2 linked regions of the Gemmata palustris genome follow. The protein of the gene in region 1 interacts with the protein of each later gene in a pairwise test. Links are inferred from orthologs where the notes say so. Each region holds a gene or a part of one and is shown on either strand. Other genes may lie near its edges.

The links. Proteins that work in one complex are often made in the same cells at the same time.
Region 2: the proteins of dnaB (region 1) and J8F10_RS08995 interact in binary tests that used the Escherichia coli proteins (3 or more experiments, as listed by UniProt). The link is inferred for Gemmata palustris from one-to-one orthologs.

The regions. Positions count from the first base shown.
Region 1 is NZ_JAGKQQ010000001.1:3,518,022-3,522,611, reverse strand. Bases 1,036-3,844 are described here. They hold dnaB (replicative DNA helicase), read right to left. Parts: upstream 3,229-3,844; coding sequence 1,843-3,228; downstream 1,036-1,842. Other genes in these bases: J8F10_RS14470 (EVE domain-containing protein), read right to left, coding at 3,428-3,835; J8F10_RS14480 (DUF3634 family protein), read right to left, coding at 1,387-1,734; J8F10_RS14485 (Ldh family oxidoreductase), read left to right, coding at 1,036-1,369. In the rest of the region: J8F10_RS14490 (PD40 domain-containing protein), read left to right, coding at 1-277; more of J8F10_RS14485, read left to right, coding at 296-1,035; J8F10_RS14465 (hypothetical protein), read right to left, coding at 4,134-4,514. UniProt on the Escherichia coli protein: The main replicative DNA helicase, it participates in initiation and elongation during chromosome replication. Travels ahead of the DNA replisome, separating dsDNA into templates for DNA synthesis.
Region 2 is NZ_JAGKQQ010000001.1:2,265,559-2,269,976, forward strand. The notes cover bases 540-3,409. They hold J8F10_RS08995 (ATP-binding protein), read right to left. Parts: upstream 2,433-3,409; coding sequence 1,647-2,432; downstream 540-1,646. Other genes in these bases: J8F10_RS40305 (bifunctional DNA primase/polymerase), read left to right, coding at 540-1,340; J8F10_RS08990 (hypothetical protein), read right to left, coding at 1,330-1,650; J8F10_RS09000 (DUF1376 domain-containing protein), read right to left, coding at 2,434-3,249. Also shown: J8F10_RS08980 (hypothetical protein), read right to left, coding at 1-418; more of J8F10_RS40305, read left to right, coding at 519-539; J8F10_RS09005 (RusA family crossover junction endodeoxyribonuclease), read right to left, coding at 3,412-3,786; J8F10_RS09010 (hypothetical protein), read right to left, coding at 3,783-4,013; J8F10_RS09015 (hypothetical protein), read right to left, coding at 4,003-4,176; J8F10_RS09020 (PD-(D/E)XK nuclease-like domain-containing protein), read left to right, coding at 4,267-4,418. UniProt on the Escherichia coli protein: Required to load the replicative helix DnaB onto single-stranded (ss)DNA, to initiate chromosomal replication.

The DNA.
Region 1 (4,590 bases):
CTATTTCACGGCGAAGGTCGGCAAGAGCGTGGAGCTGTTCCAGACGACACTCGACGGCACGGCCACGCAACTCACCAAGTCCGCCGACGGTTCTTTACACTACCACCCGCAGCCGTCGCCGGACGGGAAGTGGATCATCTACGGCTCGATGCGGGACGGGGTTCGCAACATTTACGTCATGAACCTGTCCGATCGAACCGAAAAGCGGATCACAGGTTTGAAGGCCGGCGCCGGCGCCATGTGGCCCCACTGGCAACCGGTCGGCGCCGGGCGGTAAGCTCTCCCAGGTGAAACGATGTCGAATACCAGTTCCGAGATTCGGTACCAAGTTCGTGATCTGATCGAGTACGCCACCGCACTTTTTGCCGCGGCCGGCTGTGACGGCGACAAGCCGGCCGCCATCGCCGCGGGGCTGGTCGAGGCCGATTTACTCGGCCACACCACGCACGGGTTGCAACTGGCCCCCACTTACCTCGGCGAATTGGAATCCGGAGGGATGATCCCACGCGGCGAACCGGAGGTGGTCGCGGATCGCGGTGCAACCGTGACCTGGGACGGGCGCCGGCTCCCGGGTGTGTGGCTCACCGCGAAGGCCGTGGACCTCGCGGTGGAACGCGCGCCGACCTACGGGGTCGCGACGATCGTCATTCGGCGGAGTCACCACATCGGTTGTTTGGCCGCGTTCCTTCAGCGTGCGACCGATCGCGGGCTGATGATTACGATCGCCAGTTCCGACCCTGCCGTGGCCAGTGTCGCTCCATTTGGCGGGCGAAAAGCGGTGTTCACCCCGGATCCGTTCGCGGTCGGCATCCCGACCGATGCTGACCCGATCCTGATCGACATTAGTGCGTCGATCACCACGAACGGAATGGCGGGTCGGCTCCGGCGCGAGGGGAAGACGTTCCCCGGTGCGTGGGCGCTCGATGCCGCGGGCGCGCCGACCGATGACCCGAACGCCCTGTTCTCCGACCCGCCGGGTTCGCTTCTTCCGCTCGGGGGAGCCGAATACGGGCACAAGGGTTTCGGGCTGGCGCTGATGGTCGAGGCTCTCACGCAAGGGCTGAGCGGCTTCGGCCGGGCCGAGGCGCCGACGCAGTGGGGTGCATCGGTGTTCGTCCAGGTGATCGACCCCACCGCGTTCGGTGGACGTGATGCGTTTCAGCACGAAACCGGGTGGCTCGCGAATGCGTGCCGCGACAGCCCGCCGGTCCCCGGGGTCGATGCGGTCCGCGTACCGGGCCAGCGCGGTCTCGCGCACAAGAAACGCGCACTGGCAGAAGGCGTTGTGCTCTATCCCGGCATTGCGGACGCCCTCGCCCCGCACGCGACACGCCTCCGCGTAACGCCCCCGCGCCCAATTGGGGCGTAAATCGTGCCGTATTTGCGTTATTTGCGCGGGCACTTGTTTCGGCGGATACCAGCCTTCCAGCCCGATGCGCCCCACCAGTTTCGGAGCTGTTGACAGGCGGGCGGAGGGAAGTGGCGCGAGAACTTCAAACTGATGCGCCCGCCCTGGCGCACCACGGCCCAAACGGTCCCCGTGGCGATGCGGTGTTCGGACGCGACCTCTTGGACCCGCTGGAGGAACGGCGCGGTCACGGTTCCCGTAGCGGACCGTGCTTCACCGCGTGTAATGCGGACCGCGAAGTACGGGGCCGGCTGACCCGCACGCCAGAGGCCCCAAACGACCGCTCCGACGATAACGAGCACCAGACCCTGGGCGAACAGTTCCATGCGGCCCCCGAACGCGGCTCAACCGACCTCGGGTGTGAATGTTAAGCCGAATCGGACGGGAGTTCAACAGTTCGATGACTCGGGCGCTCGTGCGGTGCCCGGCCCGGCTCATATGCCGCCGTCGCCCATGTTGACGTCGGCGATGTAGCTCTCGTAGCGGTTGTACTCTTTCCGCCACGTGAGCGTGATTTCGCCCGTCGGTCCGTTGCGCTGCTTCGCGATAATCACCTCGAGGACGTTGTCTTCCTGGCCCTCGAACTTGCCCGGGCGGTGCAGCATCATACAGGTGTCGGCGTCCTGCTCGATCGAGCCCGATTCGCGGAGGTCCGAGAGCCGCGGCTTGTGGTCCTGGCGGTCCTCGGACGCCCGGTTCACCTGGGCGAGCGCGATCACCGGGATTTTCAGCTCGCGCGCGAGGAACTTCAGCCGGCGGCTGATCTGCGCGACCTGCTCCTGGCGCGGGTCGCGGCGGTTCTCCGGCTCGATGAGCTGCAGGTAGTCGATCACGATGAGCTTCAGCCCGCCGTCCCGTTCGTGCTTCTTCTGCAGCCGCCGGGCGCTGGCCGCGATCTGGATCATCGTGCGGCTCGGCGTGTCGTCGATGTAGAGCCGGCACCGGCGGAGGATGTCGCCCGCGTCCATCAGTTTCTGGAGGTCGTCCGAGTTGAGGTGTCCCTTGCGCACGTTGTGGCTGCCCACGCGCGACTGGCAGCACAAGAGGCGCTCGGCCAGTTCGATCCGGGCCATTTCGAGGCTGAAGAACATCACCACCGGCGACTGACCTGATGAGACCCCTTCGACGATGATGTTTCTGACGACGTTCAGTGCGAATGCCGTCTTACCGACGGACGGGCGCGCGGCGATGATGACGAGTTCGGTGTTGTGCAGGCCCGCGGTCATGTTGTCGAGGTCGACGTAGCCACTGGGCAGCCCGCTGATCGCGAGGTTGTCCTGGCCGATGCGCGAGTCGAGCCGGTCGAACGCTTCCTTGACCACGGTCGAGAGCACCGCCGTTTCGCCCACCATCCCCTGCTTCGCCACCTCCATGATCTTGCGCTCGGCCTGCGCCACCAGTTCGTCGCCCGACTGTGTGCGGTCGTAGGCGTCGCGCAGGATCTCGTTGCTGGCGTGGATCAGCCCCCGCACCATTGCGGTGTCCTTAACGAGTTTCGCGTGGTACTCGGCGTTGGCCCCGGTCGGCACCGCCTCCCACAACTCGACCAGGTACGCCTGTCCGCCCACGTCTTCGAGCTGCTTGTTCTTTCGGAGCCGGTCGTACAGCAGCACGAGGTCGATGGGTTGCGCGTCGGTCGCGAGGTCGCACAGCGCCTGATAGATCTTCTGGTGCGCGTCGAAGTAAAAGTTGTCCGTGACGATGTGCTGTTGCACGGTCGGCAGCGTGTCGGGGTCGCGCAGGATGCCGCCGAGGACGCCGCGTTCGGCGTCGCGGTTCTGGGGCGGGAGGCGGTCGGTCAATTGTTGATCGTTGGACATTGCGAGTAGCTCACGACTTACGGCGAATCAGGCGCGCGGGCTCGGGAGCACGCACTCGGGGTCAGCGCGATTGATAACGGACGGCGCGGAAAAATGGAAGGCCGCCGCCGCTGGGTTGGGAAAGGGATGGTCGCGGCGCGGAATGGGTCGTCGGGGCGGGGCCGGAAAGTACGGGAAGGGCGCTTCCGCGGGTGCGCGATTACTCGGCACCCAGTGCTTCGATCCGCGCCCACAGATCATCCGGCACGGGCATCACGGAGAGTCGCGCCTGCTTCACGAGTTCCCACGAGGCAAACGCCTTGTCCGCTTTGATCGTGGCGAGCGTAACGGGTGAAGCGAGCTTGCGAAGTGGTTTGACCGTCACCGCGACGCACTTCCCGGCGGGGTCGGCCGGGTCCGGGGTCGGGTCGGCGGTCACCTCCATCACGCCCACAACCGACTTCAACTTGCCGGTCGCGTAGAAGAACACGTGATCGCCCTTCTTCACCGCGCGCAAGTGCTTCTGCGCGAGCGCGTTGGCCACGCCGCTCCAGGTGGTGGAGCCGTCGCGCGCGAGGTCCGCGAAGCTGTACGCCTCCGGTTCTTCCTTGAACAGCCAGCGTGCCATGAATTGAGCGCCTCGCGGAGCAAGAACGGGTGTCCGGTTGCGTAGAATTGGGTGGCGTGGTCCCGGCTGTTCGCTTCTGTGCTTTCACACCATGAGGGCCGGGGCCACGTCGCAAATCAGGTCAAGCGGAAAAACCCCCAGAGCCTTGTAAACGTAGTGTTTACAGCGCCCCGGGGTCCGTTGCAAGCAATTACTTTCTCCGCATCCGTGCGTAGGCAATTCGGGAGTCCGGTGGGGTTAACGGGAGTAAACGGGAGGGCGACTGGTGTCCATACTGTGGACACCAGTCAGAGTAGAGTCAGCTCTTCTTCTTGCGGGGGATTTTGGCCATGTTGAACGGCTCGACTTTCAGGAACTCGGGCACGTGGTTCGGGCGACAGTTCACCATCAGGTCAACGATGTCGTAGAGGGCACTGCTGACCGATATGCGTTCGTCCTCGGCGAGCGCGCGGGCGAGTTCGGAGTCTTGGTTGTTGAGTTGCGCCTCGACGTGTTCGATCTCTCCGAGCGTGCGCGCCAGCCAGCCCGTGAGCCGGTCGCGGAGCCAGGCGCTCTCCTTCTCCTGGTGCTTCTCGATCGCGAGGTTCTTCCAGTAGCTGAGATCGCTCAGGATGTCGTCGGCGTCAACGACGTCCGGTGCGCGGAGCTTCTTGAGCTTGGTCTTCCGTGTGTCAGCCATGCTTGTCCCTCAACATGCGTGGTGATGGGAGAGTGAACTTAACCGCAACGTCGCGGTCGAGTTCGCCGTCAATGAA
Region 2 (4,418 bases), 1.3 Mb from region 1 along the record:
AATGGCTGGCCGGGGTGCCCTCGCAGCAGACGGCAAACGCGACACGCCGTGCGTCCTGGCTGAAGATGGCTTGCAGCGCTTCGCGGTACTCGACCGCGCCGAACCCGTGCGGTGCGAAGGACAGGGCCTTGGCCCCGCCGTCGCTGTCTTCGTAGCGGGCCTGGACGTAAAGGGACGGGTTGGCTTTGGCCCACAAGGTGTGCAGCCGTTTGCCGGCCCGATACTGTCTGCCTGTGATTACCTGGCGGGCAACGTAGAACTCGAGTGGGGCGTCGAGGGAGCGGTATTCCCTGCCTCCGCTGGTGCCTTCCACGGCTACGACATCACCGCGCTGCTTCCGGTGCCCTGTCAGCACCTCGGGCTTGCCGTCCTTGACCGGCGGCAGCCAGTAGCGTGAATCCCCGTCCGTGTCAGCCATACCCCACCCCTAGCCGTTCAGGGCGAGTGTGGCACAGGATGTTGGGGGATGGCAAGCGAGTTCTTGCGCCGTAACCAGAAGCGGGGTAGCTCTTTACCTCGTGTCCCCTTTCGCATTCGCAGCACCCGAACTTCTTGCCAACGGTTACAGCGTGCTCCCGCTGCGGCCGCGTGAGAAGTCGCCAGCGATTCGAGGCTGGCAGCGGTTCTGCACGGAAACTGCTGGTCCGCACCTCCTTCGCCAGTGGATGCGGGTTCCGGACGCCAACATCGGGGTATGTCTCGGTCCGGCAAGCGGGGTCACGGCCCTGGACTTCGACGAAGACGCGGACGGCCTGCACGGGCGGATCGTGGAGCTGGTAGGCGACTCGCCGGTCAAGAAGGCGGGGCGGCGAGGCTACACGGCCTTCTACCGCTTCGGTGGTGAGAGGAGCAGACACTACTCGTCCGGCAAGGTGAGCGTGCTCGACGTGCTCGCGACGGGGCGGCAGACCGTCGTTCCCGCTTCCGTTCATCCGGAGGGCGCCAACTACCGCTGGCTCACGGAGAGGACGCTGGAAAACACCCCTGCGGGTGAACTGCCGGAACTCAGGCCGGAAGCGATGGCTGAGGTCGCGCGGCTACTTCGCCCGGCGAAAGCCCTGTTCACACCGAGGGTTTCTCACCGAGGCAGGATGGCCGACGCGCTGCGGTGCATCTCCCCAGATGTCCCCTACCCGGTATGGCGAGACGTCGGCATGGCCTTGAAGGACGAACTCGGCGAGGCGGGCTTTCCGCTGTGGGTTGAGTGGAGCGCGGGCGGCGAGAAATACCCCGGCTCGGAGCAGGCCCGCCGCGTCTGGGACAGCTTCCGGGGGGAAGGCATCCACGCCGCCACCCTGTTCTACCACGCCGTCCGGCACGGGTATCGAGTTAGCCGCTAATCCAGAGGCGGAGGTACTTCAGCGCCTGCTGCTCCCACCACTCCTTCGGGGCGTAGAAGTCCTCGCCGTGCTGGTGCTGGTTCAGATGCTCCTCGCGGGTTAGTGGGACGCAGCAGAACTCGCCCTTCTTCCCGGTACCGCTCCCCATCCAGGTGCGGCGGACGTGCGCCGCCTCGCACCGGCCGACCCCGTCCACCCACTCGCTGAACCTGCCCGAGATGCAGGAAGGCTGGAAGCTAACCCAGCGGCGGAACTGCTTGTCCGTGCCTCGTTTGCGGGCCTGCTGCAGAAGCTGTTCGAAGTCGGTCACGCGGCGCCTCGGTGGCTCTTCCAGTCGAAAACGATCAGCTTGCCGCCGTTCTCCTTCAGCCGGTCGATCACCCGCTCGCCGGCGAACTCGGTCAGCGCCGGCAGCGCGAGGTTGCTGATCAGGACCGTCGGCTTCATCTGCTCGTACCGCTCGTTCACGATCTCGAAGAGGATGTTCCGCTCGGCGTCGGACCCGTACTGCACCCCGATCTCGTCGAGGATGAGCAGGTCGGGTGCGGCGAAGGCCGAGAGTGCGTCCTGCTCGCTCACCTGCGAATTCTTCCGGTAAGTGTCCTTCACCTTGCGGAATGCCCGGCCCGCGGTCATGTACACGGCCGCCTTCGAGTGATTTCGGATGACCTGGTCGGCGACGGCGCAGGCGAGGTGCGTCTTCCCGGTGCCGGCGTTGCCGCACAGGATCAGCGAGGTGCCGGTGCGGAGGTGGTCGAGGAACCGGTCGGCATAGCTCCGGCAGGTCGCCAGGGCCTTCGCCGAGCTGGAGTCGGTCGCGGTGAAGGCGGCGAAGGACTTACCCTCGAAGCGGGGCGGGACGGCGGCGTGCTGAAGGTGCTTCCGGATCAGGCGGTCACGGTGCTCCGCGGTATCCCGTATCTGCCTTGCGGCCTCCTCGTCGGAGCGAGCCTGCTCCTGCTCGGCTTCGCACACCGGGCACCGCGCGGGAGCCCAGTCCGCAAAGAGCCTGAACAACCTGACCCTCTGCGGGCCGTGGGTGGGGCAGTCCAGCGTCTCGAACCGTTCTTCCATCTTCAACTCGCTGGACATCTCAGGTGACCTCGAAGCCGGCGGTTCCGGCGCGGTAGTCTTGTTCGGCGAATCCGCCGTGGTTGGTGCGGGGCTTTGCATGTCGAATCTCTCCTTTCGGAAGTGGGGCTTCTCTCCGTGATTTGGCATTGGCTACGTCCTGGGTAAATAGCCCCCACCCGCGGGGCTGGACCTGCTTCTCGTGAAGTCGCTTGATTTCGGGCAAGATGTCCAGGTCAACACTCGCTCCGGACGTAATCCATTGGTGGATCACGCTCGTGTTTTGGGTGGCGAGCTGGGGGAACAGGGAACAGCCGTATTCGTAGACCCGCTGGAAAGCTGTCAACTTCGCGCGCGATTCATCGTCCTCTTCTATTACTGCAGTAGAAGATGAAGAAGCAGAAGAAGAGTTGACGTTTGGTTGAACCGGCGGCGGTGCGGCCGGTTGGCACTTGGTTGAACCACCGTTGGAAATCGCCCGTTTCTCAGCACGTTTGGCGGCGCTCTTCCGCCCGCCCTCGGCTGACTTTCGCTGCCACGCGGCCTGTTTTTCGGCCTCTTCGAGGAGTCGATGGTTGGTGAGGAAGCCCGGTTTCGCAGGGTGCGGCATGAAGCAATGACGGACCACCGACGAACCACCGTTCAACCACCCTTCGCCGAGACGCGACAGCCTGCTAAGCACGGTGTCGTCGTCGGGCAGCGAGCAGTCGCCGGAATCCCAGCAGTACGCAAGAAGTCGTATGTATGCCCCCTCGTACTCGGGAGGCATAAGTGCGATTTTGGAAGAAGATAGCCAGTCCTTGGCGTAGAACTGGAACGCTGGTGATTTGCTCGTCATAAGCCCCCTGGCTGTTCCCTGGATGGGAGTCGGGGAAAGCGGCCAGGGGGTCCACCTTGTCGGCTTCGGGAGCTACCCGTCGCCTATCCCCGCTCTGATAAGCTCACGGGGGAGCTGTTCGACCACTACCACAGCCCGTCCATCTTGACGAGGATTTTATCGTTAAGGGTAGTTAACCAGATTGCTTGCTGATAGCGGTTCTATCGTGACCGTCACTCCAGGCGTGTGGCCCCACTCCACTGTGCCTCGGTGGATGAGCGAATCGTCCGCCAGAATCGCCCGCTTGACGAGGAAGTCGCTTACGACCTTCTCCAGGTTGAACACGTCTCTGGCCCGCTTGTCTGGCCTGCCGAACGCGTACAGCACCTCCACAGGTTCCACGTGGCGGTGGAAGCGGTCAGGTTGCTTCAGCAGTGCTTCGAGAGCGTCGGCTTGCCACGCCTTGTAGCGGGAGCTGGGAAAACGGCCGCCGGTGCGGGGGTTGTTCACGAACAGGTTGTTCACCGAAGGGGGGAATGGAAGCCAGAGACGGGTCAAGTCTGCCCCGTGTGGCCATCCACCCCTGCGACCTTCGCCTTCAGGTCGGCGACCGCCTTCGTCAATTTGGCAATGTCCGCCTCGAGCAACGCGATTCGCTCCTGCTGGCGTTCGCGGCCGGAGTGATTGGAATCGGCCCAATAGTCCATGAGTGCGAAAAGAGCGTCCCGGTCGGAGAAGCCCCTCCTGACGAAGGACTGGAACAGCGTTTTCGACTCACTCTGCATTAACGAAGCGTTCCAGCTTTTCGCGGGTCGGCGACTGCAACCGCTTTGTTTTCCCGTTCAGCAACCGCATGACAGAGTGACGACTCGTCCCGGAAAGCTCTTCAAGTGCGCGAATGCTGCCCGCAATCTTGACCGCAGCTCGCGCTAAAAAAACATCATTCATGGTCGCACTTTCTGCTTGCGCGTGGTTTCAATCCGTGGTTTAAATTGGCCACGCTGAATGAAGAATGTCAACAAATGAATGGAGCCAAGGATGGCAAACAAGCAACGCCCCGTCGTCGAGCCAGGCATTTACTTCGATATGCCCGAGGATGTCTATCACGCTGCCGAGGGGCTGTCGTGCAGTGGCATAAAGCACCTCACCGTATCGAAGTTGAACTATTGGCACCGGAACCTGAACCCCGA